2 regions of the Moritella sp. 28 genome follow, and region 2 is predicted to be linked to the other one. Evidence: predicted binding sites of a transcription regulator. Region 2 holds the regulator's gene; the other holds the start of a gene.
The links. The regulator MetJ, encoded in region 2, represses methionine synthesis genes. The targets are predictions, from matches to a motif close to TAGACGTCTAGACGTCTA.
Positions count from the first base shown of each region.

Region 1: a site for MetJ is predicted at 1,560-1,577, ahead of metE (5-methyltetrahydropteroyltriglutamate--homocysteine S-methyltransferase). Genes of this name have one in related genera too.

Region 1 covers NZ_CP056121.1:3,284,677-3,295,101, forward strand. Annotated here, with positions in the region: gene HWV02_RS14455 (response regulator) at 1-422, shown strand, start outside; gene HWV02_RS14460 (LysR family transcriptional regulator) at 525-1,445, opposite strand; gene metE (5-methyltetrahydropteroyltriglutamate--homocysteine S-methyltransferase) at 1,661-3,943, shown strand; gene HWV02_RS14470 (Dabb family protein) at 4,018-4,317, opposite strand; gene HWV02_RS14475 (choice-of-anchor I family protein) at 4,534-6,261, shown strand; gene HWV02_RS14480 (hypothetical protein) at 6,471-6,884, shown strand; gene HWV02_RS14485 (hypothetical protein) at 7,175-7,672, shown strand; gene yejK (nucleoid-associated protein YejK) at 7,740-8,774, opposite strand; gene HWV02_RS14495 (DUF1414 domain-containing protein) at 8,855-9,085, shown strand; gene HWV02_RS14500 (DUF3413 domain-containing protein) at 9,169-10,425, shown strand, end outside.
Region 2 covers NZ_CP056121.1:132,486-142,910, reverse strand. Annotated here, with positions in the region: gene HWV02_RS00620 (bifunctional aspartate kinase/homoserine dehydrogenase II) at 1-2,361, opposite strand, end outside; gene metJ (met regulon transcriptional regulator MetJ) at 2,538-2,864, shown strand; gene HWV02_RS00610 (RNA-binding S4 domain-containing protein) at 3,018-3,587, opposite strand; gene HWV02_RS00605 (hypothetical protein) at 3,795-4,283, opposite strand; gene HWV02_RS00600 (Ig-like domain-containing protein) at 4,291-7,521, opposite strand; gene HWV02_RS00595 (malic enzyme-like NAD(P)-binding protein) at 7,813-9,054, opposite strand; gene rpmE (50S ribosomal protein L31) at 9,461-9,673, opposite strand; gene priA (primosomal protein N') at 9,905-10,425, shown strand, end outside.

The DNA of each region.
Region 1 (10,425 bases), 1.9 Mb from region 2:
TGAGTTACATTGAACCAGAAGAAATGGAACTGGATTTATACGATGTAACCACATTAAAAATACTGGTAGTTGATGACAGCCTGACAGCGAGAAAACACATCTGTCGCGTACTCAATAGCATGGGTATTGTGAATATCACCACAGCAGAAAATGGTGTCGAAGCACTGGAATATCTAGCACAAAATACATTCGATTTGATCGTTACCGATTACAACATGCCGGAAATGGATGGCAAAGAGTTAATTGAAAAGATCAGAATGAACCCAGAATTATCTTACTTACCCATTTTGATGGTGACATCTGAAGAAGGCTGCGCCCAGTTAACCGCTGTAAAACAAGCTGGTGTCTCGGCACTATGTGATAAACCTTTTGATATTGATACGGTCAGAATGCTTGTGCAGCAGTTATTGAATGAACAATAGTACAGGTCTACTCGTAGTTTGAAGACTACTCTTAACATAGAGTAGATTCATCAAGGGGATGAACAACTCACCAAGCTCATTCCCTTTTTAACCATTAAAAGACTATCCGTTCACTGCTTTTATCCCTTTCAGCTGCTGAAATGAACTTTCTTTCGCATCTTTTAAAAACTCAACCATGTACGGCATTTCAAGTTGTTCAATACGAATGGCCGCATACAAGGTTGTCCAACAGCTTTCCTCACCGAGTGGTTTAGCTAGGATATAATCTTTTTCTAAGTACTCTGTTAACGCCCAATTTGGCAATGCCGCAACACCGCGCCCACTCGCCACCAGCTGTAACATCATGATGGTTAATTCCGCATGTCGAATGGCATGAGGGGAAACACCTGCAGGATCTAAAAATAAATTAAAAATATCTAATCGTTCCTGCTCTACAGGGTACGTGATCAACGTTTCATCACTCAAATCCTCTGGATCTATATACGCTTTATCTGCTAAAGCATGATGGCGACTGACCGCAAGCATCGGCTGATAGCTAAACAGCGGTTCGTAATGAATACCTGATAATATTTGTGGATCAGAGGTCACCACTAAGTCTAGGTCTCCCCGCTTTAATGCTGGTAAAGGCGCAAAACTAAAGCCCGAGGTTAAATCAAGCTCGACTTCAGGCCACTGGTCACGGAACACATCAATCGCCGGCATTAACCACTGAAAGCAACTGTGACATTCGATTGCCATGTGTAAACGCCCTGCATTACCCGATAATAAACGGCTAATATCACGTTCAGTATTAGCAAACATAGGTAATACTGATTTCGCAAGTTTAAGCACCCTCTCCCCTGCTACAGTAAAGCGTAGCGGTCTTGTTTTTCGAATAAATAACGCCGTATTTAAACGGTCTTCAAGATCTTTTATCTGATGTGATAACGCTGATTGCGTCATATAGAGACTTTCAGATGCTTCGACTAATGAACCTGTCTTTTCTAATGCAATTATAGTTTTCAAATGCTTAACTTCGAGCATCGTTAATTCCCTTTTAAACGGATGGCTAAGTTCAGCATAATGCCAACATCAATTAATTTCAACTTAATCAGTAAAAATATGAATTTGATTCATGTGAGATAATGTTCAATACTTTAGCCATCTAAACAGCTAAGCGTCTATACATTAAGTTTACCGTTTTAATTTAAAGTTTAAGACTCAAGCAAAAAAATACATCTAAGAAAATGGAGTTAAAGATGGCTAAATCACACATATTAGGTTTCCCCCGTATCGGTGCAGACCGCGAATTAAAAAAAGCAATTGAGTCATATTGGAAAAATGACATCACCAAAGTTGAGCTAGAAACCGTTGGTAAACAACTCCGCGCTAAACATTGGCAACAGCAAATTGATGCGGGTTTAGACTTCATCACTGTGGGTGACTTTGCTTGGTACGACCAAGTATTGGCATTGTCAGCGACGTTAGGTGTTATCCCAGAGCGTCATCAAGAAGAAACGATCACCCTTGATACACTGTTCAATATGGCGCGAGGTTCTAGCCCTTGCTGTGGTCAACAAGCTGCGGCATGTGAAATGACGAAATGGTTTGATACTAATTATCACTATCTTGTTCCAGAACTAAACGAAGACCAAAATTTCGCATTAAGCTACAACCAACTTGTTGAAGAGATCCAAGAAGCAAAAGCACTTGGTTTCCCAATTAAAGCCAATTTGCTAGGTCCGGTAAGCTACCTCTGGTTAAGTAAAACCAACAGTGATTTTGATAAACTGACATTACTACCTCAACTTGTTGAAACGTATAAGCAACTACTTGCTAACATCGCAACTGAAGGTGTTGAATGGCTGCAAATTGAAGAACCTATTCTCGTTCAAGATCTAACAAGCGAATGGCAACAGGCATTGACAACCAGTTATACTGAATTAGCGAAAGGTAGCAACAAACTACTACTCACCAGTTATTTTGGTGCGCTAGGTGACAATGCTGAGTTAGCATTCTCATTGCCTGTTGATGGCTTCCACATTGATTTATCTCGTGCGCCACAGCAATTAGAGTCGGCATTAGCATTACTCCCTGATAATGCTATTTTATCTGCTGGTATTGTTAATGGCCGCAATATTTGGCGTAACGATCTTGCGCAATCAATCAGCGCATTACAGCAAGCTAAAGCACAGTTAGGTGAGCGTTTATGGATTGCATCTTCATGCTCATTACAACATAGCCCCGTTGACCTAGATAATGAAACTAAACTCGATTCAGAGCTAAAATCTTGGCTAGCGTATGCGACCCAGAAATTGACTGAAATTAGCACTATCAATGCGCTTTTAAGCGGTGACAGTTCTGATGAATTAATAGCACAACTCACTGAATCAACAGCGGTAGTATCATCTCGAGCTACATCATCTCGCATTCATAACGCCGCCGTTAAAGCCCGTGTTGCAGCAATTACCGACCAGGATGCACAACGTCATAGTCAATTTACGCAACGTATAGTAAGCCAACAGCAAGAATTGAATTTACCATTATTTCCAACGACAACGATTGGTTCATTCCCACAAACCAGCGATATTCGTCAGACGCGTAATCAATTTAAACAAAATGTGATCAGCCAAGACCAATACATCACCAAGATGCAAGCAGAGATCAAAGATGTCGTAAAACGCCAAGAAGCACTCGGGCTAGATGTACTTGTACACGGTGAACCAGAGCGTAATGACATGGTTGAATACTTTGGTGAATTACTCGATGGTTTCGCATTCTCAAAAAATGGTTGGGTACAAAGTTATGGTACACGTTGCGTTAAACCACCAATCATCTTTGGCGACATCTCACGCCCAGCCCCAATGACAGTAGCTTGGAGCCAATATGCACAAGCGCAAACCAACAAGCTAATGAAAGGCATGCTGACAGGCCCAGTGACGATTTTATGCTGGTCATTTACCCGTGATGATATCAGTCGTGAAGAACAAACTAATCAAATCGCACTGGCTATTCGTGATGAAGTCGTTGATTTAGAAAAGGCTGGTATTAAAGTAATTCAAATTGATGAGCCTGCGCTGCGTGAAGGACTTCCACTGCGTCACAGTGAACAACAAGCATATTTAGATTGGTCGACTAAAGCTTTCCGTATCAGTGCATCAGGTGTAAGAGACAATACTCAGATCCATACACACATGTGTTACTGTGAATTTAATGACATTATGCCGTCAATTGCCGCATTAGATGCGGATGTTATCACGATTGAGACGTCACGCTCTAACATGGAACTGTTATCTGCCTTTACTGATTTTAGTTACCCAAATGATATTGGTCCGGGGGTTTATGATATTCACTCTCCAAACGTACCAAGTGTTGAATGGATGACACAGTTAATCACCAATGCCAGTGAATACATTGATGTGGCACGCTTATGGGTTAACCCTGATTGCGGTCTTAAAACACGTGGCTGGAAAGAAACAGAAGCAGCATTGAAGAACATGGTGACAGCAGCGCATAACTTACGCGATACATTCTCTAACTAAGCTAATATCTATTTTCTTACTAAAAAGGAGAGCGAACGCTCTCCTTTTTTCATCTATTTTGTATAAATTAGGTATTAATAATCTACAGCTGCACGCTGGCTAGTGATGCTTTTCATCATAGGTAACACAGCTTGATGTGCTGGGTGATCTTGATATACATCTAACGTTTCACGAGAATCGAGATCAGCAATTAATACTAAATCGTAAGAGCCTGCACCTTGCAGACAATCAATACCAACTTCCAAACGTTGTAACCCTGGAATCTGACCATTAAGCGCTTCAAGAGCTTCTTTCGCTAATTTAGCATTTGTGCTTTTATCATTACCATTGGCAGTGTCGAGTAAAGTCCACATCACAATATGTTTGAACGCCATGATTGTTCCATCCTTTTTAACAAACGAATAATTCACCCAACCAACTTGGGGATTTGAAGAAGTGAAAGTATAACTTTAAATGTCATATTTAGGTGGATGAATATCAATATTTCACAAAGATGTCATATGAGTATCACAAATGTGCATTACAACTACCCTATATTTATCAATATACACACATGCGTATTCATAAAAACAATAAAATAAGTGAATCAAATGAAAAAGACTCTGATAAGCACAACCATCGCCCTTGCACTAACGACAGCCATAACAGCTTGTATAGCAAAACCAAGGGACACATCGCAACAACTCATAAAACCGCCTCTTACAGTAACAATGCTTGCACGTTATGAATCAGGTCAATATGGTGTTAGTGCAGCAGAGATCTTAGATTATCATGCACAAAGTAAATCTATTTTTGTGGTTAACGCTAAAAGTGGTCAAGTTGATATTCTCGATGCCAGTATAATTAGTACCATAAAAAATACCGCTAATAACACGACAAAAACCACTGTTGACCCATTAACACTTAATAATTTAATTAAAAAATCCACGTTAAACCTCGCTTCAGATCTAAATCTAACACGCCTAGGTTCTGTGAACAGCGTTGCTATTTATGATAATTTACTTGCTGTTGCGATCGAACGTGGTGACGACAAAGGAAATTCAGTGCAAGACCGTGGATTCATTGGTTTCTATAGTCTAGACAACACAGGAAAAGCGACTTATTTACGCGCTGTCGAAGTCGGTTACCTACCCGATAATGTTGTTTTCACCCATGACGGCAATAAAGTGATTGTAGCCAACGAAGGTGAACCAAGTAATGATTATACCGTCGATCCTGAAGGCTCAATTTCCATCATCAACATCAATAACAATGTGCCAGTAAAACAAGCAATTAATATCAATTTTAACGACTTTGATACACAGTCAGCACGTCATCATGAATTACCAAAAGGTGTAAAGGTAAACGGTCCAAAATCATCCGTTAGCCAAGACCTTGAACCTGAATATATCGCCATATCTCACGATAACTCGCAAGCGTTTGTATCATTACAAGAAAATAATGCAATTGCAGTGATAGACCTCAAGTCACAACGCGTTGAGCGTATTATTGATTTAGGCTGCAAGGATTATGGTCTAGTGAAAAACGCTATCGATGCCAGTGATAAGGATGGAGAAATAAATATCCAATCTTACCCTGGTGTGTACGGTCTTTACCAGCCTGATACAATCGCTAGCTACAGCATTGAAGGCGCTGATTTCATCGTCACAGCCAACGAAGGTGATGCGCGTGATTACGCAGGGTTCTCAGAAGAAACCCGCGCAGGTAAGTTAACACTTGATAAAAACCACCCTCAATTTGATGCCATCCAAGATAAAAAACAGCTAGGACGACTCAAAGTAACAACCAGTATTGGTGATACTGATAATGACGGAGACATAGATAAGATCTACAGCTACGGTTCACGATCTTTCTCTATTTGGGATGCACAAGGCAAACAAGTATTTGACAGTGGTAATGACTTTGAACGTATCACTGCGGACCGCTTAGGTATCAACTTCAATAACCATAACAGTAAAAACAAAGGAGATAGCCGCAGTGATGATAAAGGCGCAGAGCCAGAAGCATTAGCGATTGGCGAAATTAATGGACGTCAATATGCCTTTATTGGTTTAGAGCGTACATCTGGCTTTATGATTTATGATATTACCGTGCCACAGCAGGCTTATTTCATCGATTACATTATTAACCGTAATTTTACACCTAAATTTGAAGTTGAAGACGGTGTAATAACAAAGGGCAACCCTCATGCTATTGGTGATCTAGGTCCTGAAGGTATGAAGTTTATTCCAGAGAACAAGAGTCCAAACGGTAAACCTCTATTACTCGTGGCAAATGAAGTAAGCGGAACAACCGTAGTATATCAACTGAAAAAATAATCCCTCTGGTATATATTGTAGGCTCTTCGAGCTAAGTGATAAACCGCAAATAAGGTTAGTGAAATGCATCACTTACGGTGGTGCATTTTTATTTACAAGTTAGCCATGTTTTATTTCCCTCTGGAATGTGATTTCTAAATAAAACCAATATGATTAACTCAGTTGGAAACAAACCTTAACCTAAAATACTTTCACTAGGAGTGATTACAATGGCTAACTTACTAAACCAAGTAGAAACTATCTACAATGTCGCAAAAGAAACAGCAAAAACATCTATCACTGCAGGTTTTGGTGTTTACGGCACAATCATTGATGAAGCAGCAAAGTCATCAGATAAAGCAACTCAACTATTTGAATCTTTAGTTGAACGTGGCACTCAAGTTGAACCACAAATTAAAGAGCAAGTGTCTGCTATTTTTAGCAAAAAAATCTCTTTAGAATCAATTGAAACTAAAGCACAAAGCATTACTGGTCGCTTTACTGGTGTTCAAGGTCAAAAGCTGAATGAAGTAGAAAGCAAAATCGACCTACTTGCTCAAATGATCAGCGAATTAAAAACTGAACCAGCAAAAGTACAAAAAGTGGTTAAAGCTGCAGCTTCAAAAGCAACTGCTGAAGCTTAATTAAGCTTTGATAACTTAATGGTTAGGGGGAGGCCTTCTCCTCCCTTTTTTATTCTAACTTTCCATCCCAACTCCCTTCATGTTCATCTTATCTATTGATTTAATTTAATTTAATCATACTTCTCATTTAGATATAGTCATAATTCTGCACTATGCCGTTTAGTACACACTCTCAACATCTGCATTAAAATTACCCTAAAAGTGTTTACCATTTGTATTTGCACTTTACGACGTAAAAACTACTATTAAGTAATATCAATACAATGTACATCATCCCCTAAGGATAACGAATGAGCCAAGTTAGCTTAACTTATAACCCAGTTGAAGATCGCATGTTACTCATCGTTTCTAATAATATAAATCATCCTCAGTGGTGGCTAACTCGTCACATGTGCAAGAAATTATTAGAAATGCTAAATGCTGAGTTAACACTGCAATATGAGCTAGATAAAATTCAATCTTTATACAAAGAAAACAAAACGATCCAAGAAGCGTCTTTCGCAGATAAACATCAGCAAGCATTACATGATGCTGCAGGGCGAACCGAAATACAGAAAAAATCGACACCGGCAAAACCCGATGCGCTGCTAACGACACGAATCTCGCTTGATAAAAAACCTGATAATCTTGTCGCCTTATATATTTATTCTCGAGAAAGCCATGGTATTTGTCTTGACCTCGATAATAACGGCTTGCATATATTTTTAGATATGATGATAAAAGTAGCGGTCAAAGGAGAATGGGGATTAAAACAAGCGAGATCTATAGAAAACAAATTGATTGAATGAGACTTAAACAAATGATGATAATCGTCATTACCATCATCTGCATTTACAACAAATAACGAGTTAAATACTATTCGTTATCATCAACAGAGCTGCCACGACGTATAAGCTGCTCACGCAAATTAGGCGGAATACCAACAATTGTTAACGTATCCGTTTGTGCATCATAAGTAATGCGTTCACCCATCAATTTTTGATCAAAACTAACACTAAGACCACCGCCTTGCCCGACATATTTAGTCAGTTTACGTACAGCGCCACGATCTGCAGGAAAACTATCTTCAAGTTCATAGGCTTCTGACGCGTACTGATAAAAGTCACGAGATGTCACATCACCTAGATGATCGGATAGATCTTTAACTTCAATCTCATTACCTTCTTTGATTTGCTCATTACAGTACTGTGCGACTTGCTCACGTGCTTGTATCGACTCTTCAGCATCTAGCTCTGCTACATGACAAAACTCATCAACAGCACGCATTAAGCCTGCATTTTGTAATTTTGCATCCATTCCTTCTGTACAGCCAAGAAAATCTAAGAAAAAATCTGATACCTTACGACCAGCACGGCCTTTAATAAATGATAAGTAACGTTTCGAATCGCTATTTTGTCGCCACTCAGTCAAATCAATTTTAGCTGCAAGCTGTACTTTAGACAGTTCAAGATAATGCGTATTACTGAGATCGAGTTGTTCAGTAACCATTACACTGTCTTTATTTTCTAATAACGCAACGATAAGGTAATCAGATGCCATCCAATTATAATGAACAAACGACAGAATACCTTGTGTCACAAAGTCATATTTGAGTAGTTCACCCACCAACAAGTTTGAAGCAGAGCTTGAAAAATCAACAAAATTACTTTCTTCATCCATAAATTTGCGAAGTTCAATTTCAAAAGGTAGACGACTATTGTCCTCTTCTGCGCATTTAAAATAACCAAAACCTTTCGCTGGTTTGGCATTGTAGATTCGATGTAATTCACTCGCAAGCTCTTCAACAGGCTGTGAATTAACCAATTCTTCACTACGAGGGTAACATTTCAGCTCACCTTCTGTATTAAAGGCTAACGAATGTAGAATAATGTTATTTAATTTTAGCTGCATATATTTAAAGTATTAGAGTTAATGAATTCTGTGAGGTATTATAATCATCTTTGCCCATTCATACATTAAAAGATTAAATTATGCCTATAGTTTCTAAATACAAAAGTGATAAAGTTGAAAAAGTTATTGATGAAGTTATTGATGTACTAGAAAAGCACGACGCGCCACTAGACCTTGGTTTAATGGTACTTGGTAATGCAGCTGCAAATATCATCAATGCTTCTTTATCACCAAAACAGCGCCAAGCGGTTGCTGAAAAATTTGCTAAAGCACTTGTTGCATCAGTAAAGAGTAAAGATACATCACATTAATTAAAATGATAGGCAAGGATGCCTTGTCATTTATTATTCGCCATTACATTATAAAAATACTATATGAGACAGCAGTTTAACTTATGCTAGAAACAGGACATCATTATCGCGATCAGGTCTCCAAAATTATCAGTTGGGGTCATTGGTTTAGCTTAGCCAATATCTTACTGGCAATCATTGTTGCATCACGTTACCTTTTCATCGCCGAATGGCCTGAAACGATGCTAGGTCAAGTTTATTCCCTTATCAGCTTGCTGGGTCATTTTAGTTTTATCATTTTCATATTATATCTGGTGGTCATCTTCCCCGTCAGTTTTCTGATACCGTTTCCACGTACACTGCGTTTTTTAACAGTCCTATTTTCCACGTTGGGAATATCGCTGTTAATTATCGATACAGAAATATTTAAGCTCTATAATTTACATATAAATCCAATTATATTTGAGATATTACTTGGAGAGAACGAACAAACACTTAACTCCGATTGGCAATCGTTCTTTGTTTTCGTACCTTTCTTATTCTTATTTGAATTACTTATCTCAAGTTTTCTGTGGCACAGATTAAGACGTTTAAGCCGTTTTAAACTTGGTCCTATTATTGCGATCTTCTTTTTCAGCTGTTTCTTAACGGGACACCTGCTACACATGTGGGCTGATGCGGCAGTGTACCGCCCTATTACCGCACAAAAAGCAAATTTCCCACTGGCTTACCCTATGACAGCAAGAACCTTCCTTGCTAAATACGGCTGGTTAGATAAAAAAGCATTTGACAAGCGTGTGACAGATACAGATAAACTATCAGATTCACGTCTCGACTATCCTAAAAGTCCGTTGGTAATTAATAACGAGAGTCAGAAACTTAACGTTTTATTCGTTAATATAAGTACGCTTCGAGCAGATATGCTTAATAGTAGCGTCATGCCTGAAATGACAAAGTTATCACAACAAGCTCAATTGTTTACCCATCACTTTAGTACCAGCAATGATAACATTTTGGGTAACTTCAGCATGATGTATGGCCTTGCATCACAATACTGGGATGATATCCAAACCTCAGCGAAACCTCCGTTTATGCTCGACTATTTCACTCAAGCAAACTATAACCTTGGTATATTTAGTACTGATGATTTAGCGTCTTATCGACAAAAACAAACGGCGTTTATTAATTTAGAATCACCACAGACAACCATTGTTGAAGGATCAAATAGTGACAATGAAACTATCGATGCAACAATAAAGTGGTTAGGTAAGCAACAAGATACACAGCCTTGGTTCAGCTATGTCAGTCTGAACTCAGTGCAAAACATGAAAACTCCGAATGGTTTTCCAGCTATGTTTTAC
Region 2 (10,425 bases):
TCTGCCAGCACCAGGGCCTTGGATCACTAATGGGTTATGGCGATACCAGTGACTATTAATTGAAAAAATATTATCACACGGCAATAAGTTGGCAAATGGATGGGTTGGTTCTAAGAACTCTAACCCAACCTGCGCCCCTTCTTTACAACTAAAACTAGCGACATAGCGTAATACTAAGCCCTGCTTTTTGGCTTTATTAAACATATGTAATATTTTGTCATCGAGTGCTTCGCAATGTTCTAAAAACTCGTCCACTTTAAATGCCATTAGATCTTCTGATACCAATGACTCGAGTTTAATATCGCCAAGATCCATCTCATAGCCCGCTTCACGGCTTAGAATAAGCAGTTTGCGCTGTACGTCCTTACCCGATAAATCTTCACGAGGGTCAGGTTCCGTTAGCCCTTGATGCCAAGCTTGTTCCACTAATTCCGAGAACGCAATTTTACCATCATATTGTTGAAACAACCAAGATAAGGTACCAGAGAAAATACCGCTAACAGCTGTCACTTGATCACCACTGTGTTGCAGCATATCCATAGATGATTGGATCGGTAACCCTGCGCCAACCGTGGCGTTGTATAACCAATAGCTTTCATTATCACTAAAGCTCTGCTTAACCCGATTATAAAATTCACTGCTCGCCGCGCCAGCGAATTTATTTGCTGAAATCAGATGGAAACCGTGTTGGGCAAATTCAGGATAATAATAGCTGATAGCTTCACTGGCGGTAATATCGATAATCACCAGTTCATCAAACGGGTGCAATGCGAGATTAGATAATAACTGTTCCCATACAAACGATTCGGGTTGGAAGTCATCAAGTACCGTCGCAGCATCCAGACCATTGAAGTCTAATACCCCGCCCTGAGAGCCATATACACCGCATAAACACAGTTCGACATTTTGTTGTTCGGGTACTTTATGCATTTGCTCCGCAAACAGAGATAGCCAACCAGCACCGATATTTCCTTTACCAAACAGCACCACACCAATGCGTCTTGGCTGCTTAAATAACGCCGTATGTAACTCTTTCAATAACGGCTCTAACACCACTTTCTGCAGAACGGCACAGATACTTAAATGGTTTTCACCTGTCTGTACAAATGTCAGATTATGCTCTGAAATTAATTGATAAAACTGATGTGATTGCAACGCATTATCGGTTACACCAGAACCCACTAGCGCCACCATACAAAAACCACTCACATGCTCAATGGCTTTTACATTAGATTGCTGCTGTTTATATGTTGCTAATGCAGTAAGTGCAAACTCAACAATTTCAGCGGTATAACCAAATCTAACCATATAATCCGTCGGACGGCGTTTGATACAGATAGGAGAGAGTTGCTGCTGTGCTAACAATGCAATTAACTGATTATATTGTTGCTGGTAATCTGCATCATGATTAAACTCAACATCCACTAAATGTAGATCATCAATCGAGGTGACAATTTTAGCCCCTTTACCTTTTGGTAAACGACGGTGGATCTGAGTTGACCCCTCATCAGGGGTATAACTGCAACGTAACTGCACATGCTGTTTACTCTCGACAACAGGTTGTAATGTACGCGCATGTAATACGGGAGAGCCTAAACGCGCGAGCTCAGCCGCTTCATAAAGTGATAATTTAGTTTGCAGTTCAGCATCTTTTACACGACGTGGGTCGGCACTAAATACCCCCGCAACATCGCTCCAAATAGTGGTTTGATCAGCATCTACTAATGCAGCTAACAAGGTCGCAGAATAATCAGAGCCATTTCGCCCCAATGTCACAGTACGCTGTTGTGTATCTGCAGCAATAAAACCGGTCACGACAACGCGATTAGTCAGGGTCGCTAAACACGAGTCTAATTTTTGGCGAGACACCATTTCATCAACCACAGGTTGCGCGGCTAATTCAGTTGTTAAAAACAAGCGAGAATCTAAATCATTAGCTGGTAGTTCGCTTTGACTCAGTAAAGCTGCTAATAATCGTGCGGACCACACCTCACCATGCGCTAAAATTTGGTTTTTAGCATACACATCAAGGGTAGTTTCTAATAAATGGCCTATAGTATGAATATCATCTTGCAATGCAGAAGTGAGTTGTGTGCATAAGGCACCTTCTAATAGTTCTGTAACTAACTTAGTTTGATACTCGCATGTCGCAATAAGACGTTCCGATGCAGCTTGATCACCGTCTTCGGCTAATTGTAATAATTCTAATAATTGATTGGTGGTCTTGCCCGCTGCAGAAACGACAATAAGATCGCGTGCTTTGGTGTGTTGGCTAATTATCGTCAATACTCGACGATAACAGGTAGCATCAGCTAAACTACTGCCACCAAATTTATGAATACTGCGCTTAATTGCGTCCATGCGTTCTCCCGAACTTAATATCGAATTAATATATTTCCAGTAACTCAAAACATACACTATTAGGCTACAACAGGTCAATAGACGTCTAGAGCTCTTTACATACTGATTGCCAATAATCAAATTCAAAGGTAGACTTATTACTTATTCATAAATAATAATTTACGCAAAGGTCAAAAATGACGAAGTGGAACGGCGAGTATATTAGCCCCTATGCAGAGCATGGGAAAAAGAGTGAACAGGTTAAAAAAATTACTGTTTCAATTCCTTTGAAAGTATTAAAAGTACTGACAGATGAAAGAACTCGCCGTCAGATTAATAATCAACGACATGCAACCAACAGTGAGTTGTTGTGTGAGGCATTTTTACATGCTTACACAGGTCAACCATTACCTGCCGATGAAGATTTAACAAAAGACAAACCAGACAGTATCCCTGAAGAAGCTCGGGCACAAATGTTAGCGCTGGGTATCAATATCGATGATTATTTAGAACAAGATGATTAGTCACTAACTAACGAATGCTAAATAAAGAACGTCTGAAAATAAAACAGGCCCACCTTTTATAAAACAGGCCCCAATTATAGGAGCCTGTTTTGATTTAACCTATATACAATGCGCTATCTAGCTCGCATTGTTGCTAATACCTTAAAGTGAAATCTAAAAACTAAAAGGAGCCGCGCGGCCTTTTTTCTTTTTCTCAACCGGTTTCGGTTCAGCTACTTTCACTTGTTTAGCTTCAGATTTTTTCTTTTTCTTCTTTTCAGGCTGCTCCCAGATACCTTCAGGGATGCTGTCGACAACAGGCTTAGCAACTGGTGTTGGTGCAATAAATTCGGGTTCAACAGCAACATCTTGCTCAACAGTATTGTTTCCTGTGAAATAGTCTTCAGTAACATCGTTTTCTGTAATATATGTTGCTACAGAATCAGACTCTAAAGCCGCAGGGTCCACAAATTCTTCTTCATCAGTAATATCGTACTCTGCAAGTTCTTCCGCAGACATGACTTGATAAGCTTCACCATTAAAACCAATGATATCGCCAAACATGATCTTTTTACGTTTGCGTGTTTCAACTTCACCATTCACATACACATAGCCGTCTGCAATATAGTTCTTCGCTTCACTGCCCGAGGTCACTAAATTTTCGATTTTTAAGATCTTATATAATTCAATCGGTTCTTCAGCGACAACAACAGGGATAACTTCAATTTCATATTCTTCAGACATGGGAACCTTAAATGTGGGCAAATAGCGAGTCTTTATACAAGTATAAGATTAGAAATGCAAACGCCAAATAAGTTAAATTAGTCATCCAAACGACAATAAAAATATCGGACATGCATATAGCAAAAGAATACCACCTAAATATAAGAGGTGGTATTCTGGATTGTAGTGATATGTCGTACAACAATTCAATGTTGATACATTAAGTTATTATAGTGGTGAATAACTATGAGTGTTCACTTCGATTTCGGCATCTTTTACAATACTCATGTCTTTAATCTGCTTTAATTTTTCGAGCAAATCGATTTTTTCATTAAAAGTGATAATGAAGAAACGCTCACCCACAGTAAGGATGTCTGCGTTATCAAATGATAACGCAGTATCAGGGTCTATCATTTCAACCAAAATAGATCCTGTTAACATCCCTGATTCTCCATTGTCCAATGCTTGCATTTCCTGCCCTGCGTATAAAGTCGCTATATCACTATTCTCTTCAGAGAATGTGTATGACGTAGGACTTACCGGAGAAAATTTGAAGCCACTACTTTCAATGACGATATTATCATTTATGTTTGACGGAGACGGTACCGTAGAAAGCGTTAATTCGTTTTTATTATAGGTAATTATATTCGCATTAGATAATGAGCTACATAAAAGTAATGTAAATATAAACATGTGTGCTAATTTTATTCTCATCATATATCCCTTAGTGGCCATAAATACGAATAGCAACATTATTAAGTGCGCCATTTTCTATATTATTACTTAGTGTGATTTTCTGTATGCACTTAGTTTCATCTGGCTTTCCATGTTCAGTACAGTTATTAAGGGCTTCTTCGTCATGAAACATGCGGTCCCCCAGTCCACCCATCTGAGGCAGAACTTTGTAGTAGGTGAAATCACCTCTATTCGTATCTGTCACTTTGATGGTCCAATTACCTTCCGAGCTTTCACCGAAAAATGCATGACTGAGTAATACCGTATTATCGAATTTTGCATTAGTCTCAGTGACTAGGCTTCTTGGTGTAAATATCATGGAATGTGTTCCGGATGGAGATATAACCTCAATGGCTATATCGCTATTACGCGCATGATTTATCCCTACTTTTAATTGCACTGCTTCAATCGTCATCTGTTGTACTATATATACTTTCTTTTTAACACCACTATTACCTTCTGGTATGGTAGAGCTTGACAGGTCGTTTGGATTAACAAAAGCAGTCTCTTTTAATTCAGGTAATAAGGTATAATTATTTGCTGCCATTTGAACTGCCGCAGTAGCATCAAGTAAGCCAAATCCGTACCAGTTATGAAAGTGATAGCCAGCCTTATTTGTTACCCAACCAGGCTCTGCTACGAACTTAGTATCTTCGCCTTCATTCGTAATTGTTATAGGTGTAAAGTCCTTATCAATTTTCTTTGCAGTCTTAGCCATAATATAGCGTACATCTCGCCAAGTCAGCTCAGTATTAACGCCAAATATTAATGCCGCTACGCCTGACGCAACGGGTGCGGCTCCAGATGTACCACCGAATGATCCTGTGTAATTGCAGTTTTCCTTAATAGATGGATAACCGTTTTCACAACCAGTTGTGTCTGTCGTAACCTCACCGACTGATGCCGATGCAAATACCGCAGCGCCTACAGATGAATAAGGATATAAAGGATGTAATGGATCATTCTGTATCCCTGAAATTAGAGTGTTATAAAAACTCGAGTTATTGACACTTACACCCGCATTATTCGCTGTTAATTCAGGTTTAGATTTATCTGCTGCATATTCACTATAATTTATGAATTTAAAATCACGGGTATAAACACTTTTAAATGAATTTCCTGCAGCTTTTATAAGTAAAACACCACATCCATCATTATTTTTTTTAGTGGCGCTTTTAAGGAGAGCCTCTCTCGCACGAAAAGGTATTGTGTTGGAAGACCTTAATTCCCCCCAATAATGACCATAGCTTTGGTTTATCACTAATGCATCTAGAGACCGTGAGCCTCCATGACTCTCAATCCAACTTTTTTGAGTTTGTACCTTAGTCCAGTTCAGACCAAATAGCTTTGCTGAAGGAGCGACACCTCGTCCACCGATACCATTAAATCCCGTTTCAGCAATAAGACCCGCAGCGGATGTACCATGATCACCACGCCCTTTTTTATCTGGTTCAGAGGTGGGGTCATTATTTTTAGTTAAAAAATTCCATGATTTACCAGTCAGTATATTGTCTTTAAGATCTTCATGACCAATATCTAACCCTGAATCTACAACAGCGACGTTGACACCGTCTCCGGTGACACCTTGTTGATGTAAAAGACCAATATTAATATCTCGATGAGGGGTACCAGACGATAATGCATCTTCTCCTGTATTATTTAAATGCCATTGTTGGGCATATAAAGGATCAGATTGCGATTGCTCATCAGCGATTTGCGTCATGAAGGTTATATTGGTTTTTGTAGAGCTCATACCGTCAGAAACAACGATTGGAAGAGTGATTGCTTTAGAGTAATTCAGAGTGTTTTTATATGTAAATTGACCACTTGGATCTATTGAAAATTCAATATAACTAGGCTTATCGAAAGTGTTTTCAATAGAGAAATTTAATTTATCGCCCTCTTTATCTGTTGCCTTTATTTGATTATTAATTGTTTGACCGGAAGATGAAAATTCCGTATTCCCTTCTATTACAGGTGCTGTATTGTGTCTTTGATTAACCACAAATGTAAACGTTGCTGTATCGCGATTAACATCATCGGTAACCGATACCGTTACCTCATCACGGCCATGAAAATAACCTGCTGGCGCATACGTTAATCTTCCTGATGGTGTTAAACTCGCCGTGCCGTGTATGCTCGGATTTGTTATCGACCATTTAAGGTTTTTTATACCTGCCAGATTCAGATTGGCAGTATAGCTTTCTCCCTGATTCAACGTTATTGTTTTATCTGAGATTGAAATAAACGTCTTTTCTTTTTGTATCACCTCAAAAGTAATAATCGCAGTAACGGGGTTTACATCATCGGTAACCGATACCGTTATCGTATCAGTCCCAAAAAAGTCAGATTTCGGCGCATACGCTAATCTTCCTGATGGTGTTAACGTCGCCAAGCCATGTATGCTCTGATTTGTTATCGACCATTTAAAATCTTTTGTCTCTGTCGTATTGAGGTCTCCACTATAACGCTCCCCCTGATTCAACGTTATTGTTTTATCTGAAATTGAAATAAACGTCTTTTCTTTTTGTATCACCTCAAAAGTAATAATCGCAGTAACGGGGTTTACATCATCGGTAACCGATACCGATACCGTTATCGTATCAGTCCCAAAAAAGTCAGATTTCGGCGCATACGCTAATCTTCCTGATGGTGTTAGCGTCGCCAAGCCATGTATGCTCTGATTTGTTATCGACCATTTAAAATCTTTTGTCTCTGTCGTATTGAGGTCTCCACTATAACGCTCCCCCTGATTCAACGTTATTGTTTTATCTGAAATTGAAATAAACGTCTTTTCTTTTTGTATCACCTCAAAAGTAATAATCGCAGTAACGGGGTTTACATCATCGGTAACCGATACCGATACCGTTATCGTATCAGTCCCAAAAAAGTCAGATTTCGGCGCATACGCTAATCTTCCTGATGGTGTTAGCGTCGCCAAGCCATGTATGCTCTGATTTGTTATCGACCATTTAAAATCTTTTGTCTCTGTCGTATTGAGGTCTCCACTATAACGCTCCCCCTGATTCAACGTTATTGTTTTATCTGAAATTGAAATAGTCCCATTGTTTGAACTTGAGTGAGTACCATTGTCTACAGTGGTAGTTCCATTGTTTGAACTTGAGTGAGTACCACTGTCTACAGTGGTTGACTCATCTGAACCGCATGCGGTTAATAACATTGGAAAACAAAAAACTAAACTTTTGATTAATTTATTCAAAAAACTCTCCATAATTCAATATATAACAAGACATTTAGAATTTTACACTTTTATTATCTACAAGAGAAACACCGACTTACATTCGCTTATAACTTTAAAATAAAAAATAATAACGTATAAAAATAATATTGACGTGGCTATGACATAGGTTTGAAGAGAATTGTTATTAGGAGGATATTCTATAAATACAGATGTAATTGATATGTGCAACTAACACAACAAGCTTGACTAACCTGTTACGCTTAAGAATAACAGCACGGAATATCCGTGCTGAATAAAGCTATTACATAGTTACAGCATGTAATTCTCTGGTAAATCGATACGCGATACACCCGTTTCAACTGCCGCTAATGCAACAGCACGTGCAACACGTGGTAATAAACGAGGATCCATTGGCTTTGGAATAATGTACTCTTTACCAAACTCTAACGATGTCGCACCAGACGCAGCTAATACTGACTGTGGCACTTCTTCTTTCGCAATTTCACGAATTGCATGTACAGCCGCGACTTTCATTGCTTCATTAATCACACTCGCTCGCGCATCTAATGCTCCACGGAAGATAAACGGGAAGCACAGTACGTTATTCACCTGATTTGGATAATCAGAACGACCCGTTGCCATGATCAAATCTTGACGTGCCGCGTGAGCCAATTCAGGTTTAATTTCTGGATCAGGATTCGAACATGCAAAAATAATTGGATTATCGGCCATTAATTTGACATCGTCAGCAGACAATACATTTGGACCTGAAACACCAACAAATACGTCAGCACCGTTAATTGCATCTTGCAATGTACGCTTATCAGTATTATTAGCAAAACGTTGCTTATACTCGTTAATGTCATCACGACGTGTGTGGATCACGCCTTTACGATCTAACATGTAGATTTTTTCACGTTGTGCGCCACATGAAATTAATAATTCCATACATGCAATTGCAGCAGCACCAGCGCCCATACAAACAATCGCCGCTTCAGTGATGTCTTTACCTTGAATATCTAGCGCATTAATCATACCTGCAGCGGTTACGATTGCAGTACCGTGCTGATCGTCATGAAATACAGGGATCTGACAACGTGCAATTAACGCTTTTTCAATTTCAAAGCATTCTGGCGCTTTAATATCTTCGAGATTAATACCACCGAATGTATCGGCAATATTGGCAACTGTATCAATAAATTCTTCTGTCGTACGGTGTTTCACTTCAATATCAATCGAATCGATATCAGCAAAGCGCTTGAATAGTAGTGCTTTACCTTCCATTACCGGTTTTGAAGCCAGTGGGCCTAAATTACCGAGACCTAAAATCGCAGTACCGTTAGTGATCACCGCCACTAAGTTGCCTTTGGCCGTATATTTATAAGCATCATCAGGGTTAGCAGCAATTTCACGCACTGGCTCTGCGACACCTGGGCTATATGCTAAAGAAAGATCATCAGCAGTTTCTGCTGACGTAGTAAGTTGAATAGCAATTTTGCCTGGTTTAGGGTTCGCATGGTAATCCAATGCTTGCTGTCTAAGGTCTGACATACACAATATCCTGAATGAAATGAATGCACATAACTCACCGCCTTAATTCAAGAATAACAAGGTGTGAGAAACAACGTTGGGGGAATTAAAATAATAATCGAATGTAACGCCAAATATTTAACTTTAATTTAACACAGGTCTCTTTTATTTTACACTGAGCTAAACTAGCTAATAATATTGTTACCATTATTCTACAGTAATTTAAGTTGTTTATTCTACCTTTGTACTGGTATGAGGTGTTTATTTTTATATGATTTACTAATTTTAGAAGAACATTTTTATCCAAATGAAAGCATTTAGGTTAAATATTAGTTTTATAAATGTTTCAAACTGTTTTTAAGACATAAAAAAAGGCACCCTAAGGTACCTTTTTGATTCACTACAAAAAATTGTATAAATACAATTCTTATTTTGCAGAAAGAGCGCCAAAACGCTTGTTGAACTTATCAACACGACCACCAGTATCAACATTACGTTGCTTACCAGTGTAGAATGGGTGACAGTTTGAACATACGTCTAGCGTGATGTTTTTACCGCGAGTTGAACCAACAGCGAAAATGTTACCGCATGAACATTTTGCTTCCATAGAAGCATATTCTGGGTGGATACCTTGTTTCATAGAAACCTCAATTTAGTTATGTCGCCATCTGAAACACTGCCAGACACCACATAAAGTTATAGAATTTTTAGGCTGCGAATAATATAGGATCTTGCCCCTAAATATCAATAGCTGATGCATAAATAAACCACAATTAGAAGATTAAACAGAAAATATCAAGACATTACCTAGTTAACAGCCGTAAACTGTTTGCTGAAGTACAGATACAGTCCGTAAAAGAGAGTTAAGTTCATGCCAGTTGTTGCCGTCGCCGTTCCCATACATTTAAGCAGAACTTTTGATTATACCTATTCTGAGAATGAACATATTCAGCCTGGCATGCGTGTCTGCGTTCCCTTTATGAATAAGCAATTAGTTGGTATTGCACTGGTAACCAAAAACGACAGTGAATTTCCGCTCGAAAGGCTAAAGCCAATCATTAATGTACTCGATGACAACGCCATTTTATCCGCTGACATGCTAGCATTTTTTACTTGGTGCGCTGATTATTACCATTACCCGATTGGTGAAGTGATCGCACAAGCCCTACCGGTATTATTACGTAAATTAGAGTCTGCAAAATTAAACAGCTACACATTCTGGCAATTAACCGATAACGCGCATGAATTAACAGCTCAAGAATTAAATCGCTTAACACCGGCTCAATTACAAACCATCAAGTTACTGGCTGAAACAAGGCTAACCCAATCACACTTAAAGTTAGCCAATATCAAATCAACGACCATCAAAGCATTGCAAGACAAAGGGCTAAT